DNA from 4 places in the Erwinia billingiae Eb661 genome. Region 1 is predicted to be linked to each of the others. Evidence: predicted binding sites of a transcription regulator. Region 1 holds the regulator's gene; each other region holds the start of a gene.

The links. The regulator LexA, encoded in region 1, represses DNA repair genes until DNA is damaged. The targets are predictions, from matches to a motif close to TNCTGTATGTACATACAGNA.
Region 2: the regulator LexA is predicted to act here: its motif matches at 1,154-1,173, upstream of uvrB (excinuclease ABC subunit UvrB).
Region 3: the regulator LexA is predicted to act here: its motif matches at 1,338-1,357, upstream of EBC_RS10340 (DinI-like family protein).
Region 4: the regulator LexA is predicted to act here: its motif matches at 1,357-1,376, upstream of sbmC (DNA gyrase inhibitor SbmC).

The regions. Positions count from the first base shown of each region.
Region 1 is NC_014306.1:369,102-372,201, reverse strand. Features, by position in the region: gene dinF (MATE family efflux transporter DinF) at 166-1,488, opposite strand; gene lexA (transcriptional repressor LexA) at 1,608-2,216, opposite strand; gene EBC_RS03060 (diacylglycerol kinase) at 2,333-2,692, opposite strand; gene plsB (glycerol-3-phosphate 1-O-acyltransferase PlsB) at 2,821-3,100, shown strand, end outside.
Region 2 is NC_014306.1:1,518,883-1,521,982, reverse strand. Features, by position in the region: gene uvrB (excinuclease ABC subunit UvrB) at 1-1,076, opposite strand, end outside; gene EBC_RS08445 (ABC transporter ATP-binding protein) at 1,997-2,716, shown strand; gene bioD (dethiobiotin synthase) at 2,759-3,100, opposite strand, start outside.
Region 3 is NC_014306.1:1,909,694-1,912,793, reverse strand. Features, by position in the region: gene EBC_RS10355 (MBL fold metallo-hydrolase) at 1-424, shown strand, start outside; gene EBC_RS10350 (hypothetical protein) at 432-836, opposite strand; gene EBC_RS10345 (YgdI/YgdR family lipoprotein) at 948-1,172, opposite strand; gene EBC_RS10340 (DinI-like family protein) at 1,378-1,623, shown strand; gene EBC_RS10335 (hypothetical protein) at 1,720-1,962, shown strand; gene EBC_RS10330 (hypothetical protein) at 1,978-2,175, opposite strand; gene EBC_RS10325 (glycosyl hydrolase family 28-related protein) at 2,475-3,100, opposite strand, start outside.
Region 4 is NC_014306.1:3,212,175-3,215,274, reverse strand. Features, by position in the region: gene EBC_RS16170 (SDR family oxidoreductase) at 1-272, opposite strand, end outside; gene EBC_RS16165 (LysR family transcriptional regulator) at 372-1,289, shown strand; gene sbmC (DNA gyrase inhibitor SbmC) at 1,398-1,865, shown strand; gene EBC_RS16155 (cytochrome c) at 1,975-3,100, opposite strand, start outside.

The DNA of each region.
Region 1 (3,100 bases):
GCTGCTTAACTGCTTAACGTACAGATAATTGTAGTAGATGATGGCGAGTTTGCCCGTAATGGCGAAAGATAAAGCCACATTTTTAGCTAAAAGTGACAACGAAAAGTGAAAAAAGGCAGGGAGATCAGCAGATAACGAAGCGGCAGGTGGGTGTAACGAATTATTTCAGCCCGCAAACCAGCTGTTGTTGCGCCAGTGCCTGCGCCAGATGAGCCACAACGTCAACCCACGCAGCAGCAGGAACACGGTAACGGCCAGCCACAGACCATGGTTGCCTAACGACGGCACGGTGAACAGCGTCGCGCCGTAGCCCAGTGCCGCAATCAGCATGCCGTTGCGCATTTCACTGGCGCGCGTGGCACCAATAAACATGCCATCCAGCAGATAACACCAGACACCGCAGACCGGCAGGACAATCTGCCAGAACAGATAGGTGTCAGCCTGCTGCTGCAGTTCGGGGATTGAGGTCAGTAAGGCAACAATATGCGTGCCGGCAAGGCCATAGAGAATTGAAAAGGCCAGTGCCACCAGTCCTGCCTGGCGACAGGCCGCGTGCCAAATCAGCAGCAACCTTTTTGCGTCCTTTGCCCCATAAGCTTCGCCGGAGCAGGCTTCTACCGCATAGGCAAAGCCGTCCAGCGCGTAAGCGGTAAAGGTCAGGAACATCAACAATACGGCGTTGACGGCGACGACCTCACTGCCCAGCCGCGCACCCAATATCGTCAAGGAAACAAAGCACAGTTGCAGCAGTAAAGATCGCAACATAATGTCCCGATTCAGCCGCAGCAGCCGGCCGAAATTGCCCTGCCAGGCGGTTTTCAGCATCGGCAGCGAAATGCCCCGCAGCTTCAGCACCCGCCAGACCATAACCAGCCCAATCGCCAGCGTGACGTATTCTGCAATCGCCGTGGCCGCCGCCGCACCCTGCACGCCCCAGCCCAGCCCCATCACGAACCACAGATCCAGCACGATGTTGACCAGGTTTCCGACAACCAGCAGGATCACCGGCGCACGGGCATACTGTACGCCCAGCAGCCAGCCCAGTAATACCAGGTTGGCCAGCGTCGCAGGTGCACTTAACCAGCGGATATTCATAAACAGGGCGGCCTGATGCAGCACGGCAGGATCGCCACCCACGACAGAGAGCGCCAGGTGGTTAAGCGGGGATTTCAGCAGAATAAACAGCAGGCCAGCCGCCAGGGCAATCAGTAGCGGCTGCATCAGTGCGCGGGCCAGCGCCGGTTTATCACCCGCACCAAAGGCCTGCGCGGTTAATCCGGTGGTGCTCATCCGCAGGAACAGCAGCAGCATAAACAGGAAGCTGGTCGCGGTAGTGCCCACGGCAACGCCGCCGAGGTAGGAAGGACTGTCAAGGTGACCAATGACCGCGGTATCCACCAGGCCCAGTAAGGGCACGGAGATATTCGACAGGATCATTGGCAGCGCCAGCCGCCAGAGTTGGTTATCTGAGGGAGAAAATAATCGCATGGTCATCCACTGTGCGACTGGCTTAAAAGCATCACGGAAGCTGTATATGCCAGTCAATAAGGCATACAGCTTACCAAAAGAGAAACGCGCCGCAAAAGCAGCGCGTTAAGGTCAGGCGTTTACAGCCAGTTGCCGTTGCGGATTACGCCGACGGCCAGACCTTCAATCGACAGGGTCTGCAAGCGCAGATCGACCACGATCGGTTGGAATTCGCCGTTTTCAGGCAGCAGATGCACGATATTGCCCTGCTTCTTGAGGCGCTTTACCGTCACCTCGTCGTCAATGCGCGCAACCACGACCTGGCCGTTACGCACATCCTGAGTCTTATGCACAGCCAACAGATCGCCGTCCATAATCCCGATATCTTTCATCGACATGCCGCTAACACGCAGCAGGAAGTCGGCGCCCGGCTTGAACAGTTCAGGATCCACCTTGTAGTGGCCTTCAATGTGCTCTTCCGCCAGCAAAGGTTCACCTGCGGCGACACGGCCAATCAGCGGCAACCCTTCCTCTTCTTCCATCATCAGACGGATACCGCGAGACGCGCCGGAAACAATCTCGATCACGCCTTTACGTGCCAGCGCTTTGAGATGCTCTTCAGCCGCATTCGGGGAACGGAAACCGAGCTGTGCAGCGATTTCTGCCCGCGTCGGTGGCATGCCGGTCTGGTTAATGTGGTCGCGTATCAGGTCATAAACCTGCTGCTGCCTTGCAGTTAGTGCTTTCATCCCGCCCCCTGGTTGTTTATACAGTCAGCTGTGAGTATATACAGGTATTTGTGCGTTGAAAACCTAAAGATGTGGAAAAAACAGCAGTTTGTCAGATTATGGAAAGCGCGCCGCAATCAGGGAATTAGCAGCATTACCCAGACGAAAACAGCGAGTAGTATCGTCAGCAACACGGCAGCGGAGCCCATATCTTTGGCGCGACCCGATAAAGGATGCATCTCGCTGCCAATGCGGTCGACCACCGCTTCCAGCGCGCTGTTAAGGATTTCAACAATGATCACCAACATCACGGACCCTATCAGCAACACCCGCGTGACGGCGTCCACATCCAGCCAGCACGCCACAATCACCGCGACAATGCCGGCCACCGCTTCCTGGCGAAAAGCCGCTTCGTTTTGCCAGGCGGCGCGTATTCCTTTCCAGGAATAACCGGCGGCATTAATGATACGAGTCAATCCGGTGACGTTATTTGCCATAATCAGGGAACCCTTTGAGATGTTTAACGTCAATGTCTGGGTGGCGCACATTTTGCAACACCACAGATCTCACTGGCGCTTTCTGGTATGCTTGCGGCGCTTTGCTAACAAGAGGCTTCATGGTATCTATGTCAGGTTGGCGTAACTTATATTATAACTTATTGAATTTACCAGTAAAATTCCTGGTAAAAAGTAAAGCGATTCCCGCCGAGCCGGTTTCCGAGCTGGCGCTGGATACATCGCGCCCTATTATGTATGTGCTGCCTTATGATTCAAAGGCCGATCTGCTGGCGTTGCGTGAGCAATGCCGTAAACAGGATCTGCCCGATCCTTTAGATCCGCTGGAAATCGACGGTACGGTTTTGCCACGTCATGTGTTTATCCATGACGGCCCACGCGTATTCCCCT
Region 2 (3,100 bases), 1.1 Mb from region 1:
TCTTTACGCGCACGGTCACCTTTGTACATCCCGCCGATTTGCGGAATGGTGACGTGGGATTCGTCGACCACCAGCAGGCCGTCCGCCGGTAAGTAGTCAAACAGGGTTGGCGGCGCTTCGCCCGGCCCGCGCGCGGAGAGATAGCGCGAGTAGTTCTCGATACCGGAGCAGTAGCCCAGCTCGTTCATCATCTCCAGATCGAACTGGGTACGCTGAGAGATGCGCTGCTCTTCCAGCAGCTTGTTGTTGTTCAGCAGCACCTTGCGCCGGTCGGCCAGCTCCACTTTGATCTCTTCCATCGCTTGCAGGATGCGCTCGCGCGGGGTCACATAGTGGGTTTTCGGGTAGATGGTGTAGCGCGGGACCACGGAAGTGACCTGCCCGGTGAGCGGGTCGAAGATCGACAGGCGCTCGACCTCTTCATCAAACAGTTCGACGCGCAGCGCATAATCGTCCGATTCCGCCGGGAAGATATCAATCACTTCGCCGCGCACGCGGAAGGTGCCGCGCTGGAACGCCTGATCGTTGCGGGAATACTGCAATTCCGACAGGCGGCGCAGGATAGAGCGCTGATCGATCACCATGCCACGGGTCAGGTGCAGCATCATCTTCAGATACAGGTCAGGATCGCCCAGACCGTAGATGGCCGACACCGAGGCGACCACGATCACATCCCGTCGCTCCAGCAGCGCTTTGGTCGCTGACAGACGCATCTGCTCGATATGTTCGTTTACCGAGGCATCCTTTTCGATAAAGGTGTCGGAGCTGGGCACATACGCTTCCGGCTGATAGTAGTCGTAGTAAGAGACGAAGTACTCCACCGCGTTATCCGGGAAGAACTCTTTCATTTCGCCGTACAGCTGCGCCGCCAGCGTTTTATTCGGTGCCAGCACCATGGTTGGCCGGTTTAAGTCGGCAATGACGTTGGCCACGGTGAAGGTTTTACCTGAGCCGGTTACCCCGAGCAGCGTCTGGTGCGCCAGCCCGTCTTCCAGCCCCTCTTCCAGACGACGGATCGCCTCGGGCTGGTCACCAGCGGGTTTGAATTCGGAGTTGAGTTTAAAGACTTTGCTCATTGAGTGGCTACCTGGTAATGAATGACGCGAACAGGATCCTAATTTTACTCTGCTACTGCGAATTTACCAGAAAAAAAGACTGGATATAATTACAGTAATTTTGCAAGATATTGCTCATGCGTTCAGCGTTGCCCTTTCCCGGCCCAGTGGGCAATCAGCAATGCGGCTGGTCGGACAGGTTATCCCCAAAAGAGGAAGCGCTTTAACATTTGTCAAGCAGCACTGACAAAATGCGGTGAGCCAGGCAACTGAGATTTTTCGGGTGCTTGATTTTAACTAACATATTGATAAATCACCCTTTGCGCTCAGAGATGAGTTTCGCGTCAACTCGTGCTCAACCCGCGTCCGCTCTCGCCTGCCGTAAGTTTTCAGACGCTCATGCACATGGTTATCCACAGGAATGGTGGATAACTGATTTGAGCGCCCGAGCCGTCTGATGTGTATAAAACCGCATTGCCCTGCGATCGGGGCCGCAAATATTTTTTTTTGCATTATTTTCGCCTGACGCTTGAGGATTAATGGTCCTGAAAGGCATATTTCCCCCGTTGCCGCTAGCCTTATTTCGACGTTTTTTTCAGTTTGATGACAGTCGCGGGTTGCCACTGAGACAGGCAACTGCACCAGAAATGATTCGTCCATAGCACTGACAAAGTGCAGCGGAATATTACCCCGGGCAATTGTTTAAGTTTTATTACTAATTACTGGTGCTAATCATCAGGCGGGCGGGCGTTTTCTGAGACTTTTGCCAGGTTGGCCTGCCAATTGCAAGACTCTGTCTAACCGCCTCACGCTTTCATAACACCAGAGCGAGGAGCACAAAGCCGCAGGCGTCTCGCATGAGACGTTGACGACTGTTTGCCACACGACGTAGAGCGGATGCAACCAGGTGCGATCGAAAACTGTCTGGAGGAGAGTGTCAGATGCTCAGCTTACGTTCAATCAACCAATTTTATGGACAAAATCACATCCTGTGGGATGTTGATCTGGATCTCGCCCCAGGCACCTGTACCGGCGTACTGGGACGTCCCGGCATGGGAAAAACCACGCTGGTCAACTGCATCATGGGCCATCTGCCGATTAACAGCGGCTCGATGACCTGGCAGGAAGCCAACCGCCCGCCGCAGGATCTGCTGCTGCAGCCGATGGAGCAACGGGCTGCGCTGGGCATTGGCTATGTGCCGCAAGGGCGACAGCTTTTCTCCCAGCTTAGCGTGGAAGATAACCTGCAGATTGCGCTGCTGGCCGGCGCGGGCCTGGAACGCCATCGGGCCATTCCGCAGATGGTCTATGACCTGTTCCCTGCCCTCTACTCCTTGCGCCATCAGCGCAGCGGTGATTTACAGATTGAGCAGCAGCAGCAACTGGCGCTGGCCAGAGCGCTGGTGTTGCAGCCTAAGCTGTTGATCCTGGACGAGCCAACCGAAGGCATGTCGCCGTGGCTGGAAGAGGAGATGGGCAATCTGATCCATCGTCTGAATCACGATTTCGGCCTGACGATCCTGCTGCTGGAGCAACGCATTTCGTTTATCCGTAAGGTGGCGGATTACTTCCTGCTGCTGCATCGGGGCCGCAACGTGGCGCACGGCAAAGTCGCCCAGCTGGACGAAAGCATGCTCAATACCTGGATGACGGTGTCTTGACGGTAAGGTGGGCGGAGGAAACTCCGCCCGAAGGGTTAACCGTTATAACGGCAGCTGCACGTACTGTGCCAGCTGGTCGAACTGTTCTGGCTGCGTCAGATAGGGGATCTCACCCAGCATTGGCGCCGGCAGCCGCTGTTTAAGCGCCGCCAGATACTCGGTGTGGCGTTTTCCCGGCGGTTGAATGTCATTGGCTATCCAACCCGCCAGACGCAGTCCGCTGGCCTGAATTGCCTGTGCGGTCAGCACCGCATGATTGATACAGCCTAACTTCACGCCCACCACCAAAATCACCGGCAGCTGTTCCGCCACCGCCCAGTCGGCAAAGGTGGTCTGCTCAGAGAGCGGCGTAAACCAGCCACCGGCCCCTTCCGTCAGCACCCA
Region 3 (3,100 bases), 1.5 Mb from region 1:
TAACGCGGCCTTGTATTGTCATAATAAGGCGCTGGGCGCGATCAGCCCGTATGTCGAAGCTGACGACACCTTCAATCAGGCTGAGCTGCACTGTGGCAGCTTTCACGTGGTTCCCACGCCGGGTCATACGCCGGGCAGCACCAGCTATCTGTATGCCTCACCCTTTGGCAAAACCTATCTGTTTGTTGGCGACACCATCACCATGTCACACGATCGCTGGGTGACGGTGTTGGTGCCGGAAAGCAACGAAGCGGATTTGAAAAAGTCGATTGAGTTCTATCGGGCGCTGAGGCCCGACGTGGTGTTGATGGGCACTACCGCCGGTCATTTGTCGTGGCAGGAAGTGACGATGCGCGAATGGCTGGCGTTGCTGGATGAGGCGGAGAGTTCGCCGCTGGATCTGCGCCAACGGCTGCCTGACTAGCCGGCGATCAGGAGGCAACGTTGCCGGACGAATCGGTACGTTGCAGATCGACCGCGCTGTTTTCACGCTCGCTACTGCGGCTACAGGGCACCAGCTTTTGTACGCCGCTGTAGGAGAAGAAGGTGTCGTCGTCTGAGGTGTTCACCACCATCTGATCGCCATTGCGGAACAGCACGATCGACACCTTTACCCCGTTATCCGTTTTGGAACGCTGATTACCCGCCGCAATCTGGAAATTATCGCCCGGCCACATAAGGGTGGTCAGGCCATATTGCGCCTGGGTGACGGTCATCGTGGGGCGGCCTGGGCAGGTAATCTGAAATTCGGTGTTGAGTGGCGGCGTGTCGTTGTTAGCCTGTGCAGCAAAGGTGGCACAGACGAGCAAACATCCAGTGGCGATAGTGCGGAACATGGGCAGCGGTCTCCGGGCGATTCTCTCTGATTTCATTGACTATATGTCAGAAAGCCTACCACAGGACGCTACCCACGTTTGCCTTAAGTGTTACTAAATCCCCGGCCGAGATTAATTATTCAGCGAGTTCATCTCTTTGATCTGATCCTGATTCACCGCCTGCTGCTTACCATTTTCATCGGTATACATCACCATGCCGGTGGCTTTATCGACTTCAGGTTTCCCCTGGACCACCACGGTGCTGCCATCCTTCATCTGCAGAACATGGTCGCTGGAACAGCCTGCCAGCAGCAATCCGCCAGCGAGTAAGGTCAGTGCACAAGCTAATTTTTTCATTTTAGGTTTCCTTCATTGGATTCAACACTGTGCAGTGTAGCCTGGTGATTTTCGTTAATTTGATGAATGTTGCGGAGAATTCCGTTTGCTTCACAGATTGGCGGCGCGAGGCCATTTTTCAGTTTATTCCTGGAGGGCAAATTTTCATTGAAGGTTGCGGACATTAACTGTATTTTTATCCAGCATTTATAACCAGGATAACCCCATGTTTGTAGAACTGACTTACGATAAGCGCAACGTTGCCGGATTGCCCAATGCGCAGGAACTGATTCTGAACGAGCTGGAGAAGCGTATTCAACGCGTTTTCCCGGCTGCCGAAGTGAAGGTAAAACCGATGCAGGCTAATGGCGTGAAAACCGATGCCAGTAAGAGTGACAAGTCGGTGATGCTGCGGATCATTGAAGAGATGTTCGATGAAGCCGATCAGTGGCTGGTGTCAGAAGAATTTTAAACGACGGTGGGCATTTTTCACACTGTGCGCGTCCATCGCTAAAGTTTTCACCCGCTGAGCCGAAGATGTTCCCAGGGCATAACGATTGGGAATGCGATGATGGCAGTACTTTATATTCCGTCACTGGTCAGTTTACTGGTGAACGCTGAAAAGCAAAAAGGCAGTGGGTTGACGCAGCAGGAAGTGGAACAAATTCGTGATAATGCCACCTGCATTTCCGTGCCGGACAACCTTGTCCGGGGGATGGATCCGTCACGAGGATACCGTGATATCGATCCTGCAAGATGCTGGGAGGCGTGGCGTGACTCTCGCTCTCCGGGTCTGGCACAGACGGCATAATACGCAGTCGCCGGACTATTTCGCCCGTTGAGCAATTTCCGCATACAACAATTCGTAAACTTTCGCGGCATGGGCCGCACTGTCGCGCAGCATTTGAATGGCATCTTCAAGCGTCTGCGGTTCGATATTGCCAACAATACGCCAGCCCAAAGCGATGTTTTTCGCTTCTTCCAGTCGGTTGGGGTTATCTTCGATTGAAGCAGCTTCTGACACAGAATTCTCCTGATTTGCGTTTTGGCCCTATTTTACGGATCAACACTCCGCCATCTCAACCCCCGATTTCTGCCGGAGTGTAAAAACGTCCGTTTTTTACGCTTTTTTGACCAAAAAGGCGTTTTATCCGCCCAAATCAGAAAAAATCACGGCAAAAAACAGATTAATCCTGGTGATGAATCAGCACTATTTCACCCTTTGCCACTGACTACCAGCCCTTTAGCTGTAAAAGTTCGCTTAAAATCCTCAGACGAAAAAAAACCGCCCTTAGCAGGCGGTTTTCGTTAGCAAGCTACTATTCAGCTGAAGTAAGGGAATTTACGATCTATCCCGTTAACGTTAAGGGTGATATACCCCACCGGGGCCGCGCTGACCGGGGATGCCGCCTCCGTTGTCGCTAAGGTCACGACCCCATTTTCATTGGCGCCGATGCCCGCCAGGCCGTTGTGGAAACTTAAGCGCGCGTTGGGCGTGACGGTGCCGACGGTGGTCAGATCGGTAACCTCCGACAGATCCGGTGTAAATAAGGAACACTCCCCGGCTTCAAACCGCGTTGGCCCGGTCGATCGCACGTTAAACATGGTGTCGCCACTGCCCGCTTTCAGCTTCACCCAAACCTCGACGATATTCTGATAGCTGCGCGCATACTTGACGTCAACCACCGCCGTGGTGCCGCGATGGAACATATCGGCCCACACCGAGCTGACGCAGCGCTGCAGATTCAGGTAGGTGACGCCCGAGGAGATGGTTTGCAGCGGGCTGGCCGCGGTGCCGGAAGGATTGGCCGTCGACTGTTTGCTGACCATCTCCAGCGTCCACTGCTGATTGGCTTTCGGGAAGACAAATTTGCCGATGCGATACCATTTATCGGTGTCCGAGGTGTTACTGAGCTTATAGCCGCTGTACCAGCCGGCTTTCATCGATC
Region 4 (3,100 bases), 2.3 Mb from region 1:
TTCACCGGTCCGCCCGGCGTCTGCGCTGCGGAAATCGCAATATGATCCCAGGCCGGATGCGCAGCAAAGAACTGTTCAATCTGCTGATTGTCGGCGGTATCCAGCACGGCAACTTCGACCTCTCCCAGTCGTGCTGCGGCTGCCTGCAGCTTATCCAGACTGCGTGAGGCAATGGTCACCCTGGCACCTTCAGCCACGAATGCCGCCGCGATGGCTTCACCGATCCCGGAACTGCCGCCGACCACTAATACTTGCTGTTGTTTAAAAGTCATCATCTTCTCCTCAGGTTTTCCTCAAGCTTATGCCTCTCGCTTTCTTGACGGAATATGCAACACTTGCAAGGGATTGTTGCCGCTACATTGAGAATCGCTATGCTGAAAGATATCCGTGACATCGCCTTATTCAACGCCATCGTCGCCTGTGGTTCACTCTCTGCGGCCGGGCGACAGCTGGGATTATCGCTGGCTGTGGTCAGCAAAAGGCTGACGCAAATGGAGCAGCAGCTTGGCGTGCGTCTGTTTCATCGCACCACGCGGCATGTCTCGCTGACCGACGAAGGGTTGGTGTTTACCGAACATGCTCTGCGGCTGCAGCAGGAGCTGGACTCGATTGAGAGTGCGCTCTCATCAAGGCAGGGCAAAGCCAGCGGCACCTTGCGCATTACCTCTTCGCACAGTATGGGCCAGCGCTGGCTGTCGCCGATTGTCACCCGATTTATGCAACAGCATCAGAGCGTCAAACTGCATCTTCACCTGAGCGACAGGGTGATCGATCTGGCGGCCAGCGGCTACGATTTGGCAATACGCTACGGCGCGCTGGCGGATTCCCGGCTGGTCGCTCGGGAACTGGTGCCAAATCAGCGCGTGCTCTGCGCGTCTCCTGCGTATCTGCAGCAGGCCGGTGAGCCTCTGTCACTGGAGGAGTTAAGCGCGCACAGCTGCATTATCTCTGGCGATAACCCGGTCACCGAGTGGACCTTTGGCGCCGGGGAATCTCAGCGCAGCGTACAGATCAACGCCCGTTTTCACGTCAATACCGGTGAGGCTGCACACGGCCTGGCACTGCACGGTGCCGGGATCGTGGTGAAATCTGTCTGGGATGTGGCAGACGACCTCAAATCCGGCAAGCTGGTGCAGGTTCTCACTGACCATCCTCTTCCCGCCGCGCCACTGCATGCGATCTGGTTGAATGGCAAGCAACAGCCTCCGCGCGTGCGGCTGTTTGTCGACTATCTGCGCGAGGCGCTCGCCCAGCAGTGGCAGGATTTCAGCCTGACCCGGCCCGACTAAAGTCTTTTGCTGGCTGGCTCGCAAAACAACATTTCAGCGGCTTTTTTGCTCGATCATCTACACTTCTGACTGTATGTTTAACCAGTTATCCTAATGAGGAACAAGAAGATGAATGTTGAAATCGTTGAGCGTGAAGAGAGCAAAACAGCCGGTTTTCATCTTGTGGGCCCGTGGGAAGTCACCGCGCCCGAAGGCTTTGACAAACTGGTGGCCTGGACCAGCAAGCATAATGTGATGGGCCCATGGATGGGCGTGTATCACGGTAATCCGCGGGCGGTGCCAGCGGAAGAGCTGAAAATTGAAACGGTGATCGGCGTGCCGACCGACTTCGAGCTGCCTGAAGGGAGTGAGGGCGCCAGGCTCAGCATCATTCCCGCCGGAACCTATGCGATGAATCTGGTGCATGTGAACGACGGTGATTTCACCAAACCCTGGTATGCCTTCTTTGATGAGTGGCTGCCGGACAGCGGGTATGTGATGGCGGAAGGGCCCTGTTTTGATCACTACCTGAACGACGGTTCGCAGAGCGGCGAATGGGATATCGAGCTCTATATTCCGGTCAGCAAAGCGGAATAAAAATGAAAGAGCAGCGCAATCACTCACGCTGCTCTTATTGCGAACCCTGCAATCGGCTTAGCCGGTTTACCGTGCAGGTTTTAACCCTGCAGCAAGCATCCGGGGCACGCTATTTACGCAGTTCTTCCTTCAGGTCCTCCACATCGCCAGCGCTGACCGGTGATGCGGCATTACCCCAGCTGTTGCGAACGTAGGTAATGACATCGGCCATTTCCTCATTGCTTAGGGTGCCGGCAAACGAAGGCATCGCTGGCGCGGTTGGACGGGTATCCGTATCCACGCCACGGCTGCCCGCAACCACCACATGGATCAGCGAGGTGGCGTTCGGCGCATTCACCAGCGGGTTATTGGCCAGCTGAGGGAAGATATTCTTACCGCCCTGGCCCTGAGGCGCATGGCAGGCAGAACATTTCGCTTCATAAATCGTTGCACCGGTTTTCATCCGACTGTCGTCTGCGGCCAGTGCTCTCGGCTTGTCATCGCCCTGTTTTGGCGTGGCTTTCAGGTAGGTGGCGACCGCTTTCAGATCCTCGTCGCGCCAGTATTGCGTCGAGTTCTTCACCGCATCCGCCATCGGCCCGGACGCGATGTCATACCGGTTTACGCCGGTACGCAGATAGCTGACGATATCTTCCTGCGTCCATTTGCCTAAACCGGCATGCTCATCGCTGGTCAGATTCGGTGCCCACCAGCCTTCGACCACCGCGCCGGACAGGAACGCGCTGTTCTTGTCACCGCCGAGGATGTTTTTCGGCGTATGGCAGGTTCCGCAGTGGCCTAACCCTTCAACCAGGTAAGCGCCACGGTTCCACTCCGCCGATTTGCTCATATCCGGCTTGAATTCGCCCTTATCGAAGTTCATCCAGTTCCAGACAATCAGACTGGTACGGACGTTAAACGGAAAGGGCAGCTGGTTGGACTCAATTTCCTGATGGATAGGTTGCAGGCTCTGCAAATACGCCCACAGGTCAGCGTTATCCTGGCGGGAGACTTTGGTATAGGCGGTGAACGGCATGGCGCCGTATAGCCGCTTGCCACCGTGGCCAATCCCTTCGGACATGGCGCGCTGGAAGTCATCAAAACTCCAGTTGCCGATACCGGTTTCACGATCGGGAGTAATGTTGGCACCAACCAGTTTACCGAAAGGCGTGTTCAGGCCAACGCCACCGGCGAACGGTTTTTTCGGATCGACGGTATGGCAGGCGGTACAGTCACCCAGCGTGGCGATGTAGCGG